DNA from 2 places in the Pseudoalteromonas sp. A22 genome. Region 2 is predicted to be linked to the other one. Evidence: predicted binding sites of a transcription regulator. Region 2 holds the regulator's gene; the other holds the start of a gene.
What was found. The regulator LexA, encoded in region 2, represses DNA repair genes until DNA is damaged. The targets are predictions, from matches to a motif close to TACTGTATNNNNATACAGTA.
Positions count from the first base shown of each region.

Region 1: GSF04_RS11980 (SulA-like leucine-rich domain-containing protein) is a predicted target of LexA. The motif match lies at 4,227-4,246, and genes of this name have one in related genera.

Region 1 is NZ_CP047238.1:1,598,000-1,604,895, reverse strand. It holds gene cysB (HTH-type transcriptional regulator CysB) at 1-822, opposite strand, end outside; gene GSF04_RS11995 (hypothetical protein) at 1,237-1,998, shown strand; gene GSF04_RS11990 (NCS2 family permease) at 2,066-3,355, opposite strand; gene GSF04_RS11985 (SEL1-like repeat protein) at 3,477-3,926, shown strand; gene GSF04_RS11980 (SulA-like leucine-rich domain-containing protein) at 4,255-4,650, shown strand; gene GSF04_RS11975 (YchJ family protein) at 4,696-5,172, shown strand; gene GSF04_RS11970 (VC2046/SO_2500 family protein) at 5,534-6,055, opposite strand; tRNA gene GSF04_RS11965 (tRNA-Tyr) at 6,168-6,252, shown strand; tRNA gene GSF04_RS11960 (tRNA-Tyr) at 6,273-6,357, shown strand; tRNA gene GSF04_RS11955 (tRNA-Tyr) at 6,387-6,471, shown strand; tRNA gene GSF04_RS11950 (tRNA-Tyr) at 6,498-6,582, shown strand; gene GSF04_RS11945 (DUF2938 domain-containing protein) at 6,600-6,896, opposite strand, start outside.
Region 2 is NZ_CP047238.1:3,767,747-3,774,642, forward strand. It holds gene GSF04_RS21930 (SURF1 family protein) at 1-510, opposite strand, end outside; gene GSF04_RS21940 (cytochrome c oxidase subunit 3) at 725-1,600, opposite strand; gene GSF04_RS21945 (cytochrome c oxidase assembly protein) at 1,590-2,168, opposite strand; gene ctaD (cytochrome c oxidase subunit I) at 2,168-3,742, opposite strand; gene coxB (cytochrome c oxidase subunit II) at 3,742-4,884, opposite strand; gene lexA (transcriptional repressor LexA) at 5,245-5,859, opposite strand; rRNA gene rrf (5S ribosomal RNA) at 6,198-6,311, opposite strand; rRNA gene GSF04_RS21970 (23S ribosomal RNA) at 6,429-6,896, opposite strand, start outside.

The DNA of each region.
Region 1 (6,896 bases), 1.9 Mb from region 2:
ACCAATTTTCGTCGTACTTGCTTCAAATAGGTGACTCGCATCGATGCAAACTAAGTCGCTGTCAGACTTTTCATCAAGTGCCATTGACGCCAATACGCCAACGCCGAGTCCTAATCTTACGTAGGTTTTAATCACATCGGCGTCTGTTGCAGTAAACACGATGTGTGGCTCCAAACCATGAGCATTAAATGCTTTATCCAGTTCTGAGCGGCCAGTAAACCCAAACACATAAGTGATCAACGGATATTTAGCGACGTCTTGCACCGTAAGTGCACTGCCTTTTTGTGCAAGTGGATGGTCTTTGGCGACCACAATACTGCGATTCCAATGATAGCAAGGTAGCATGACCAGATCACTGTACAAATGCAGTGCCTCGGTGGCGATAGCAAAGTCAGCATCACCTCGAGCGGCAGCATCAGAGATTTGTTGTGGCGTACCTTGATGCATATGTAAAGAAACTGCAGGGTATTTTTTCATAAACCCTTGGATCACAGGAGGTAACGCGTAACGAGCTTGTGTATGCGTCGTTGCGATGTTCAGTTTACCTTGATCTGGTAAGGTATGTTCATTTGCAACCGCTTTGATCCCTTCCACTTTAGAGAGGATCTCACGAGCAATATTAATAATTTCATTACCCGCGCCCGTAACATGCGTTAAATGCTTACCGCTACGGCCAAAAATTTGTACCCCCAACTCGTCTTCAAGCATGCGCACTTGCTTTGAAATACCGGGTTGAGAGGTATATAAACTTTCCGCCGTCGCTGACACATTAAGGTTGTGATTCAACACTTCGACGATATATCTCAATTGTTGTAATTTCATATTGCTTTTATTCTTATGATCTCTTGATGTTGAGCATCAGCCCATAGCAAAACCGCTTTTTTGTTAGCTAGTTTAGTGCAAAGCGATAAAAACCGCCTGTTACGACCTTATGTAGGCTAGCACATTTGGTAAAAATGAGGTAGCCAAGAGGTACTAAATATCAGCATTTTCACTGACGCTCCGACAGTCATTTGGCCAAATAGCGAATATTTTGACACGCTTTTGCAAACTCACGTGCTAAATCTGGCGACTATCTTTCACTAAAACTAACCGCTCATTTAGGCATCGACTATACTAAAAAATAATGAATTCTTTATCTTTTTTACAGGTTATTGTCGTAAACCTGTTCAGAATAGTACGAATTCATGTAAGATTAAAAAATTACACTGGTGGTTACATGAAAGAGATTTCAGTATGTTTGTTTCTATTATAATAATGTTGATTGTTGCACTTATCGTCATAGCAGTTTGGGTAAGCGCGATCCAGCAACATAAAGAGAAACAAGAAGCGGAGAGACGTAAAGAACTTGCTAAGCAAAAACGCGTAATAGAAGAAGCGGAAGACGTCATCATGAACGGCAGCAATATTCCGATGTCTGAAGTCATGATCCGTATCATTCAGCGCCGCGTGCATGACGCTTTAGCCGCAATGGTGGAGTTGTCTCCTACTTCGAAAGAATTAAAAAGTCGCTTACACGAGTCGCAAGAGCGCTTAAATACTCAGCCTGAAAAAACAGCTGACTCAGACTCGATAGCACTTCCTGACAATGACAAGCAAATTATCGCATTAGTTCAAGGCATAAAGAAATTACGCCAACTACTGCGCTCTGAGCATAGTAAAGGTAAAGTAGACACTCAATTGTTCGTTAATGAAGACCGTAGGCTGGAGCGATTTCAGCTTAAAATCAATGTTGAAAGCCAGATAAAACGAGGGCTTTCAGCAAGGACTGCAAATATGGTCGGTTCGGCAAGACAATACTTTGAAAAAGCTTACGCTACAATTTGCGCCGTCTCATACAATGATGACTATGTAAAAGAGAAAAAAGCACAGCTGGAAGGTTATTTAGAAGAGATCAGCAGTGAACTTAGAGCGTCCAACGCATCAGCGGTGAAAAAGAAAGCAGAGCAAGAACAAGACGACTTGGACGTATTGTTTGCACCGAAGAAGAAATGGTAACACCATCATTTACGTAAAAGGCTGGTCACCCAGCCTTTTTTATTACAAATGAAGTAAACCCACTTGCTTAACCAAAAGCAAACTTAACGATAAAGAGTACTGTCAGTACCCAAACGCTGATACTGATTTCATTTGCCTTATTACACGCCAACTTAACTGCCGTATAAGAAATAAAACCCAAAGCAATACCATGCGCGATTGAAAACGTGAGCGGTGTCATCAATAACACAACACTGACCGGAATAGCATCGCTCATCTCATCCCAATTAATCAACTTTAGGTTTTGTAGCATTAATACCGACACATACAATATCGCGCCTGCCGTCGCATATGCAGGAACCATCTGTGCCAGTGGCGCAAAGAATATCATGAGTAAGAAGCAGATCCCCACGACCACGGCTGTCAACCCTGTTCGGCCACCAACGGATACACCTGACACTGATTCGATGTATGAAGTCGTCGTTGAGGTACCGAGCACTGAGCCAGCAATCGTCGCAGTGCTGTCAGCTGACAGTGCCCTACCCAACCTTGGCATGCGACCATGTTCGTCAGATAATCCAGCCTTTTGCGTCACCGCAACCAATGTGCCGCTGGTATCAAATAAATCGACAAATAAAAATGCAAATACCACGCTAAGCATGGAAAGCTCAAAAATTCCGCTCAAATCCAACTGCATATAGGTCGGCGCGATGCTTGGGGGCATATCAACAACCCCATGATAATCTACAAGCCCAAGCCCCCACGCAATACCCGTTACCATTAAAATGCTGATAAGCACGCCACTTTTGACTTCACGGTACATAAGCGCCGCAATCACAAAAAAGCTCGCAATAGCTAATAGCGGGCCGGGAGAAGTGATATCACCAAGTTGTACTAATGTAGCATCGCTTGCGATAACAATTTTCGCGTTCTTTAGCGCGATTAACGCTAAGAATGCGCCAATACCTGCCGCGATCGCACGCTTTAGCACGATAGGTATAGCTTGGATCACCCACTCGCGAACTTTGAATACGCTCAAAAATAGAAATAAACAGCCCGACATAAATACCGCGCCTAATGCACTTTGCCATGTATAACCCATGCCAAGCACAACACCATAGGTAAAAAAGGCGTTTAAGCCCATTCCAGGCGCAAGCGCTAACGGATAGTTTGCCCATAGCCCCATAATAAAACAGCCGATTGCGGCTGCGATACAAGTTGCTACAAAAGCAGCGCCGTGATCCATACCAGCTTCTGCTAGCATTGCAGGGTTTACAAAAACGATGTAAACCATAGTAACGAATGTCGTCAAGCCAGCAATCACCTCTGTTCTTACATTGGTGTGCATAGCTTGCAGTGAAAATAACCGCTCAAGCATAACTAAAATTACAAATTTGAGGAACAAGTGGTTGGATTTTAACACGAATCACTTTAAAACTCGGACAAAATAGTTAAAATTCAGCTACACTCTGCTTATCAACATTATTGCGAATAAAGATATGGATCAAAATAGCACCGACAACTCAGCAAACCATGACTTAGAACAGCAGCTGCTGAATGTGCTTGAATTTGTAACGTCGCCATTAAAAGCAGACGCAAAATTCCCAGATCTTCATGACAATACCCAAGCTTTGAAAAAAGGTCTCTATTACCTAAAAGAAAAGTCTTTTCCGCTTGCGGCAAAATGGCTAAGACTGGCGGCGATGTCTGGTGATTTGAAGGCACAGTTCTTTTTAGGTTTGTTGTTTATGAAAGGTCAAGGAGTGCCACCCAGTCCTTTTCATGCAGCCGCTTGGTTAAGTTTGGCCAGCAGCCAAGGGCACAAAGGCGCCGAACAGGTACTACTAGATGTACGCCGCTTCCTTACAACTAAGCGCTTTAGAGATGCACAGTGCTATGCTGCAACACTTTACGAGCAAATCCATCAACTACAGCATATTAGCCAATAAATTAAATTTTACTCACCAAAATATAGGCTAGGCGTAGCCAAGCCTCTCTTCAGTAAACGTACGCTTACCCTCTGCAACGATCACAATAGTACAGTAGGAAAACTACTGTATAGCAGCTGAGAAAACTTCCTAATGCTTTACTCATACTGAACTTTCGTCAATTAAGCTCTCATTTCAAAAAACCACAACCATTTGTTTTATATTAAAAATTTAAACTAAATAAAAATTAAGCTTGAATATTGATTAAAAAGCTAGCAATTTTCCTTGCATTCACACACTGTATAAACTACTGTATACAAATACTGTATAGATAACCAGTGAGACAATTATGTTACACAGCAATACACTTCTACAGCCAAATAATTCGACTTATTACACACTTAACGAAATCAATAATGTAATCGTTGAAGATGAGATCGTCGCTAGCTTAGAGTTACTTAAAGTTTTACATAAATGTCAGCATAAACAAGGCTGGACGCTACTCGTTGCGCCCGATAATGTACCAAACAAGTCACTGCTAGAAAGTGCTTCAGTTGATGCAAGCAAGTTGCTCGTCATTAGGCAAAAGCACATATACGACCTTGAGTATGTACTTAAAAGTGCTATCAGCAATGGTAATTTCGCTGCGGTGGTGATTTGGACTGATATTGCATCAGTGCAAACTATCAACAAAATGGAACTGCCGGTATCTGACGTTGCGATCCACTGTTTTCAAAGCGCTTAACAAGCTACAATAACAGGATATAAATTTGTTAAAACTGAAGTTTTTATGTCTTGTTATTGCAATTCATCCCTTCCCTATTCGCAATGTTGTGAGCCGTACCTTAAGGGACAAAAATTCGCAGAGCGTCCACAAATACTCATGCGCTCTCGCTATACTGCATACTGCTTAAAAGATGCAAAGTATATTCATGACACCTACGCCCAGGCTAAACAATCACAAAACAATATCGACGATATTGCTGCATTTGCTAATTATGCACACTTTATAAAATTGGAAGTGCTAGAAGAAGTAGTAGAAGCTACTCAGGGGATCGTTGAGTTTAAGGCGCACTATATCGCAGAAAACACACACTATATACTCCATGAGCGGTCAAATTTTATTACCGAAGCAGGCAGATGGTATTACTTAGATGGTGAATTGTACGATACACCTACAACCAAAGTAGGCAGAAATGACCTCTGTCCGTGCGGCAGTGACAAAAAGTACAAAAAGTGCCACGGTACCAAAAATAACCTGAATTAGAGATTAGATACAAAGCAATAAAAAAGCTTGAAGCAAGCTAAGGATGATTAAAGGCCGTTTAGCTTATACCAGTTGTATTAAGTAAATGATCTATTTTGAAGCGGGGAAATAGCTTTAGTAGCAAGGCAAACATTTTGCTATTTAGTTGTTCTAAATGAGAAATTTTTAACGAAGCTAATATGCTATTTCACCCTTCAAATTGATTAGAGAATTAATTCAATTGGTATTAAACATGAGGCACGATAAGCATGGCGTTTTATGTCAGTCTAGTAACGAAGCAAACAGCTGTGAAATGACAAGTTTTAATACCCGTTTGTCTTAAATTTGCTCAATTTTGAAGGAGTAAAAGCAGCTAATGTTGTTACGCCGTCGCGCGTAACATACTCTGCATATCACCCGTTGCAATTTGATCATAAAAACCAGCCGCATCCATTGCCTTATCAGCAACTAAGGCCTGTTTACCTTGCGCGCTCGCCAAACGTCTTTTAACCGCTGGTTCCAAATTTTCTACGACTTCGAGTGGAATATGCTTTTTATCATTTCGTGCGGCAAAAGGTTCTGGATTTAAATTTTCTTGCAATCGCAAGGTTGCCATCGCCCCCATAGATACCAGCTGCGCGTTATGCTGACCAATAAGCATATTGTACTCTTTTGGCGCAAGCGGCTTTTGTGGACCTATTTCAAATTGCTTTTTTAGTGTTTCTTCTGAGTTATCTTTTGCGGCAGCTTCAGATTTTGGTAGGTGAAATTGGCTAAAATCTAATGCATCGGTTGATAGCATAGATAACAGCATGGCAAAATCGGCAGAGCGCGTCTCATGAACACTAATGTTCAATGCGGATCCTAATTGCGACTCACTGATTAAAACGCCATCAATTTGCATGTATTCCAACCGATTATTTTGCTAATTATGAATTTATCGGCCTTTTTCCGAAAAACTTTAGTAGTTTTCTTTACTTCGAAAAAAACTTTGTTATTATCACCGCCGTTGTTTAGGAGGGGTTCCCGAGCGGCCAAAGGGATCAGACTGTAAATCTGACGGCTCAGCCTTCGCTGGTTCGAATCCAGCTCCCTCCACCATAAACAACAGTTACAATTTCGGAGGGGTTCCCGAGCGGCCAAAGGGATCAGACTGTAAATCTGACGGCTCAGCCTTCGCTGGTTCGAATCCAGCTCCCTCCACCACTTTCAAATTGTAACGCTTTAAAATGTATGGAGGGGTTCCCGAGCGGCCAAAGGGATCAGACTGTAAATCTGACGGCTCAGCCTTCGCTGGTTCGAATCCAGCTCCCTCCACCACTTTTAAAGTAAACGCTCCAAATGATGGAGGGGTTCCCGAGCGGCCAAAGGGATCAGACTGTAAATCTGACGGCTCAGCCTTCGCTGGTTCGAATCCAGCTCCCTCCACCACCTTCTATTGCTTGCTCTCACAATAAGCTTACATATATAAACGAGCTTAAAAACAATCCAAAGCCAAAAATCAAATGTGCTGCCATACTTTTTACCCTTGCCTTATTCGGCTCTGGTAATTTAGATGCTGCTACCCCTGCACCAAAACAGGGTTGCATAATAAAAAATGGAAAAACACACGTTATTAAGCCAAAAACTAACGCAATGAAAAGGCTAGGCTCAGTCAACCAAGGCTTGCCCACGCTCAGTAGTAACACCAAGGCGAATACAATCCCAATGAGATAATGCACGCCCCAGCCAATGACACGTTCACC
Region 2 (6,896 bases):
ATACTGAATCACAGATTGTTTTGTTGCCTCCTCAGCCGCAGACTTAGCTAAGGTGAACCGCTTACTAGCACTAGATTTGATATAGACAGGTAGAGAAACGGTGTCACTTGGAAGAGAAAAAACGGTAGGCACGCGACTAGCCTGCTGTGGCACAAAACCTAAATTAACAGCTAGATACTCATCAGTTTCGGAAATTTTTATAATACCAATTACATCAAAACCGACTCGGCCTTTCACGACTTGATTATCTAGATACCAAACCGCATCGCCTACAAAATTCCCTGTAATCGACACTTCAGCATTAACATATTGCGTGAGCGGCTGGGATGTTGCTGGCTGCTCATTAGCTAAGCCTAGCGATTTTTCAATCTCAACTTTATGCTGCAACACATGTTTTTGCTGCGCTCTTTGCCACTGCCAATAAGAGAGCGAGCCACATAAAAGAACAACGATTAATGCTGCCAATATGGGGGGTTTTGATCTACCTTTAAAAAGTGCACCTAAATCCATCGGACACCCCTTATGATTAAAATTATTATTGTTGTACTGCTACTACTCGTTTTTCTAAATCTATTTAGAGCTATGCTAGTCATGCTCAAGTCAGAGCAACAAGAGTCGATGGCGAGGCTATTGCAACAAAGAGTTTATGCATCAATAGCTGTCGTACTTCTAATCTGTCTTGCTGCTCAATTTGGCTTTATAAAACTACACTCTTCACCCGTTGTTACAACACATAAACAAATACAAACAGGCACAACCAAACAACATCAACAAAATGCCAATACCAAGCCCCAGCTTGAAAAGCAAAGTGATTCTTAGCGGTAAAGTGACCCTTCAACACCCTGATCCATATAACGAAAAGAATAACCGCACCAAGTGTGACATGGAAGCCATGAAATCCTGTCAGTAAAAAGAATGTATTACCGTAAACCCCCGACTGGAGAGTTAGCCCCAGATCTTGATAAGCGTGAATATACTCTTCCACTTGCAAGGTTAAGAATGCGACGCCAAGTAGTACTGTTAATCCTAAGAATGCCTTCACTTTCGCCCTTTGCTCTTTTTCTAAAGCTACGTGGGCAAAGCTAAGCGTTACTGATGATGCTAATAGAATAATCGTATTGATCAGCGGAAGTCCCTGCCAACCCATAGCTTGAGTGACAGTTCCATCTGGAGTTGTGAGCAATGGCCATACAGCTTCAAATTGAGGCCATAAAACCTCGTTGGTGCTGGCGTTATTACTTGCACCGCCTAACCACGGCACAGCTATCATTCGTGCATAAAAAAGTGCACCAAAAAAAGCAGCAAAAAACATAACTTCGGAAAAGATAAACCATCCCATTCCTTGCTTGAACGAACGATCCATTTGGGCAGAATATAATCCAGTTTGAGATTCTTGGATCACATTCCTGAACCAACCAAAAATCATATAGATCAGCACAGCAATACCCACGAGCAGTAGCATTACTCCACTATTACTGGTTGATTTAAGTTGAATAATCGTTAAGCCAGCGCCAACAGCGATAAAGAAAAGTGCAAAAGCCCCGACGATTGGCCATGGACTTTGCTCAGGCACATAATATTTTTCTTGTTCATGGTTCATATTTGAACTCCTCTCGAGCGGCTAGCATATTCAGTCCATCACTGTTTTGTTTGCTAACTCGCTCTGTAATATCAAACAACGTATATGAAAGCGTGAGTTCCTCAACATCACTTGGGAGCTCCGTATCTACATAGAACCTCAAGACAAACTCAACTTCTTCTTTGCCTTTCATTGGTTGCTGATCAAAACAAAAGCAGGCCATTTTGTGTAAATACTTTGCCGCTTTCCCTGGAGACACTGAAGGGATCGCTTGCAACACACGCTCACTATCACTCAAGTTTTTTGCAATGAATTTGACATCGGTTAGCTTACCGGGTTGAACTCTAACCGAGTGCTCGACTGCATCGACCTTAAATGGCGCCTGGCTTTGACTGTGCGTTGTGAAGCTCACATCTACTTGTCGACTTTGCGCAATTGACTCGCTCTGCTTTGCGATTTCCATGGATGGCTTACCATTTAGGCCTGTGACATCACAAAAAACGTCATATAGAGGAACCAGTGCAAAGGCAAAAGCAAACATACCTAGCGTCAACAAAATAAGCTTCTTAAGCAGGCGTCCATGTTGCATTACTTAATCTCCGGTGGCGTTGAAAAGGTATGATAAGGAGCCGGAGATGGTACTTGCCACTCTAATCCCTCTGCCCCATCCCATACTTTCCCAGAGGCCTGCTCTCCACCTTTTATACATTTATAAACCACTGCAACAAACAACAGTTGAGAAAGACCGAATGCAAACCCTCCGATACTAATGATCGCGTTGAAATCAGCGAACTGTAGAGCATAATCAGGGATCCGCCTTGGCATGCCAGCAAGACCAACAAAGTGCATTGGGAAGAACAGTACGTTCACACTAACCAAGGAGAGCCAAAAGTGAAATTTAGCCAATTTGATATCAAACATGTACCCTGTCCACTTTGGTAACCAATAATATGCGGCGGCCATTATTGAGAATATAGCTCCCGTAACTAACACGTAATGGAAATGCGCGACAACGAAGTAGGTATCGTGATATTGGAAATCTGCAGGCGTAATTGCTAACATCAAACCGGAAAATCCGCCAATTGTGAAAAGTACGATAAACGCAATGGCAAAAAGCATGGGCACCTCAAAACTAATAGCACCTCGCCACATTGTAGCTACCCAATTAAAAACCTTAACGCCAGTAGGCACTGATATGAGCATAGTTGCATACATAAAAAACAACTCACCAGCTAAAGGCATGCCCGTAGTAAACATATGATGAGCCCAAACGACGAACGACAACAGAGCAATTGAAGCGGTTGCATAAACCATTGATGCATAGCCAAACAGTTTCTTTCTTGAAAATGTCGGTACTATCGTAGAGATTATGCCGAAGGCAGGTAATATCATGATGTACACTTCAGGATGACCAAAGAACCAGAATATATGCTGGAACATAACAGGATCACCACCACCTGCTGCATCAAAAAAGCTCGTTCCAAAGAACTTATCAGTCAATACCATAGTCACAGCGCCAGCGAGTACGGGCATAACAGCAATCAGAAGAAATGCAGTTATCAGCCAAGTCCAGACAAATAAAGGCAACTTCATCCATGTCATACCTGGAGCTCTAAGATTGACGATGGTCACGATAACGTTGATAGCACCCATAATAGAGCTAATGCCCATTATATGGATCGCAAAAACAAAAAATGCAGTATTGTCATTGCTGTACGTTGTAGATAGTGGCGCATAAAAAGTCCAACCGAAAGCAGGCCCGCCGCCTTCCAAAAATAACGACATCAGTAAAATTGCAAATGCAAAGGGGAGTATCCAAAAACTCCAGTTATTCATTCTCGGTAACGCCATATCAGGAGCACCAATCATCATTGGGATCATCCAGTTGGCAAGACCAGTAAATGCGGGCATTACTGCGCCAAATACCATTATTAGTCCATGTACTGTCGTCATTTGATTAAAAAAATGCGGATCTACAAGCTGTAACCCAGGTTGGAAAAGCTCGGCTCGGATCACCATAGCCATAGCACCACCAATTAAAAACATGGTTAGTGAGAACAATAAATACAGAGTTCCAATGTCTTTATGATTAGTGGTAAACAGCCAGCGCTTTAAGCCTTTTGGAGCTGTATGGTGTGAATGTTCTTCTACGATGGCACTCATTACTTACCCTCCTCTAATGCATCTATCTCACGCTGTATTTGGCTTGGCTGAATAACATCGCCGGTGTCATTACCCCAACTATTTCTTTTATAGGTGATAACCCCCGCTATCTGCTTGATTGTTAATTGCTTTGCGAAAGATTGCATCGCAGTTCCTGGGCGACCTAAAAGTAGAATATCTATATGAGCTTTAATATCTCCAGTGACGACTTTACTCCCTTTCATTGCAGGGAAGACACCTGGTAGCCCAAGCCCGGTTGGTTGATGGCAAGCTGCGCAATAAGCCATGTAAGTTTGTTCACCAACCTCCATTAACTCTTCTTTCGAAAGGGTTTGTTGGGCAACTGCTTGTGACTCAGCCTCTGCTTTTGCTTTTTCAGCTTTAGCATCGTTGAGCCAACTATCAAATTTATCGGGACTTACGGCCTCGACAACGACAGGCATAAAGCCATGATCTTTGCCACATAATTCAGCACATTGGCCTCTGTAAATTCCTTCATCGTTTACCTTTGTCCATGCCTCATTTATAAAGCCTGGATTGGCATCCTTCTTCACCGCAAAATCGGGCACCCACCAAGAATGGATGACATCATCTGAGGTCATCAAAAAGCGAACTTTCCTATCGGTGGGAATAACTAAATGCTTATCAACTTCAAGCAGGTAATTTTCATTTTTTTCTTTGAGATCACTAATTTCATCTTTCGGAGTAGAGAGCAAAGAATAGAATTCAACATCATGCCCCATATACTCATAGTGCCATTTCCACTGAGAGCCTGTGACCTTAATGGTCAGATCAGCTTTACTCGTGTCTTCCATAGCAATAAGCGTTTTTGTGGCTGGTATTGCCATACCAATGAGTATCAGGAAAGGAATTGCTGTCCAAAGTATTTCCACTTTGGTGCTTTCATGAAATTGCGCTGCAACAACGCCTTTTGACTTTCTGTGTTTTATAAGCGCCCAAAACATAATCCCGAATACAATAACCCCAATGACGCAACATATTAGAAATATGGTCATGTGAAGCTCATACACTTGATGACTAATGTCTGTAACACCTTGCCTCATATTGTAAGCGCTGTTAGCAAGTGAGGGCATGGCGATTAGCACTGCGATGAATGCTACAACTAATCGACAAATTTTCATTTGACGTCTCCTTCAAGACAACTCGTGGTTGTCTTTTGTTATTATTGGATGACTGTCATATTGTCTATTTGTACATAGACTTACTGCACGACTATTAACCAATTAGTCAAAAAACAAACAAATTGCAAGATTTTCGAGAAGACCGACTTTAGAATCAAAACTGGGAACTATAGGGGGTAAAACAAAGAATGATGAAAAATAGTGTATAAAGATCAGAAAACTAAAAATATTACTAAATGATTAAAGTCACTATAATCATCCTACTTTCACATAGTTAGAAAAGTTAATTATCACTTTTTAAACAAAATATAGTTAAAGCAAGCGCAACTTTATATTTAACGCTACACTCGCTCTCATAAACTACATCCAGTCAGCACTTCGGATAACGCCGACAGCTAACCCTTCAATGGAGAAATTTTGATGCTCTAGATCCACTTCAATCGCTTTAAATTCTTCATTCTCAGCATGCAATAAAACTTTCTTCCCTTTCTTTTCAAAGCGTTTAACTGTCACGTCCTCTTCTACGCGAGCCACTATCACTTGGCCATTTTCAGCCACCTGAGTGCTGTGAACAGCTAGTAGATCACCATCCATAATGCCAATATCCTTCATGCTCATACCATTAACTCTTAAAAGGTAATCAGCATTAGGTTTAAAAAAACTCGCATCTACATTACAGTGGCTCTCTACATGTTGCTCTGCCAGAATAGGCTCACCAGCAGCAACACGGCCAATAATAGGTAAACCAAGTTGTTCGGATTCATCCTCTACAAGTCGAATCCCTCGGCTTGCGCCTGGGACCATTTCGATAACTCCCTTTTTCGCAAGCGCCTTAAGATGCTCTTCCGCTGCATTTGCACTCTTAAAACCCAAAGCATCAGCTATTTCAGCACGAGTTGGAGGCATGCCAGTATCTTTTATGAATACTTTTATTAATTCAAAGATTTGTTCTTGTCGTTTTGTTAGAGGACGCATTAACTGGTGTTCCATACAGTGGTTTATTTACTGTAAGTATATACAGCTCAAAAAAAATCGCAAATGTTTCTTTATTCGACATATTTTAAGTGTATTTGCTAATAGCATTAATTAGAGCACCATTAAACAAGAAGTGAAGTCTGTGCCTCAGAGCATAACCTACGACTCTACGCAATAAGAAATAGATTATTAAGATTTAGGGCTGATTAACCACCACCTACCATGTTGCACTATGCTGATACTGTGGTGGGAGTGGGAGCGAGTTCATCTCGCGAGGTTTTCAAATCACACATAGCAAAAAACCCGTCACATTGCTGCAACGGGTTTCTCTTATTTGGCCCTGGCGATGTTCTACTTTCACATGGGTAATCCACACTATCATCGACGCTGTTTTGTTTCACTTCTGAGTTCGGCATGGGGTCAGGTGGGTCCAAAACGCTATAGTCACCAGGAAATTCTGTTCATCAATGAAGTCTCCCTCATCAATGTAAATCCGGAAAAAGCTATTAAATTCTTTTGTCTACTTTAGTCTATTAACTTCTGTCGCTTATAAACCACTTTGGCGTTGTATGGTTAAGCCTCACGGGTAATTAGTACGAGTTAGCTTAATGCCTCACAGCACTTCCACATCTCGCCTATCAACGTTGTAGTCTTCAACGGCCCTTCAGTTGACTCTAAGTCAAAGTGAGAACTCATCTCGAGGCCTGCTTCCCGCTTAGATGCTTTCAGCGGTTATCAGTTCCGAACGTAGCTACCGGGCAATGCAATTGGCATCACAACCCGAACACCAGCGGTTCGTCCACTCCGGTCCTCTCGTACTAGGAGCAGCCCCTCTCAATTCTCAAACGCCCACGGCAGATAGGGACCGAACTGTCTCACGACGTTCTAAACCCAGCTCGCGTACCACTTTAAATGGCGAACAGCCATACCCTTGGGACCGACTTCAGCCCCAGGATGTGATGAGCCGACATCGAGGTGCCAAACACCGCCGTCGATATGAACTCTTGGGCGGTATCAGCCTGTTATCCCCGGAGTAC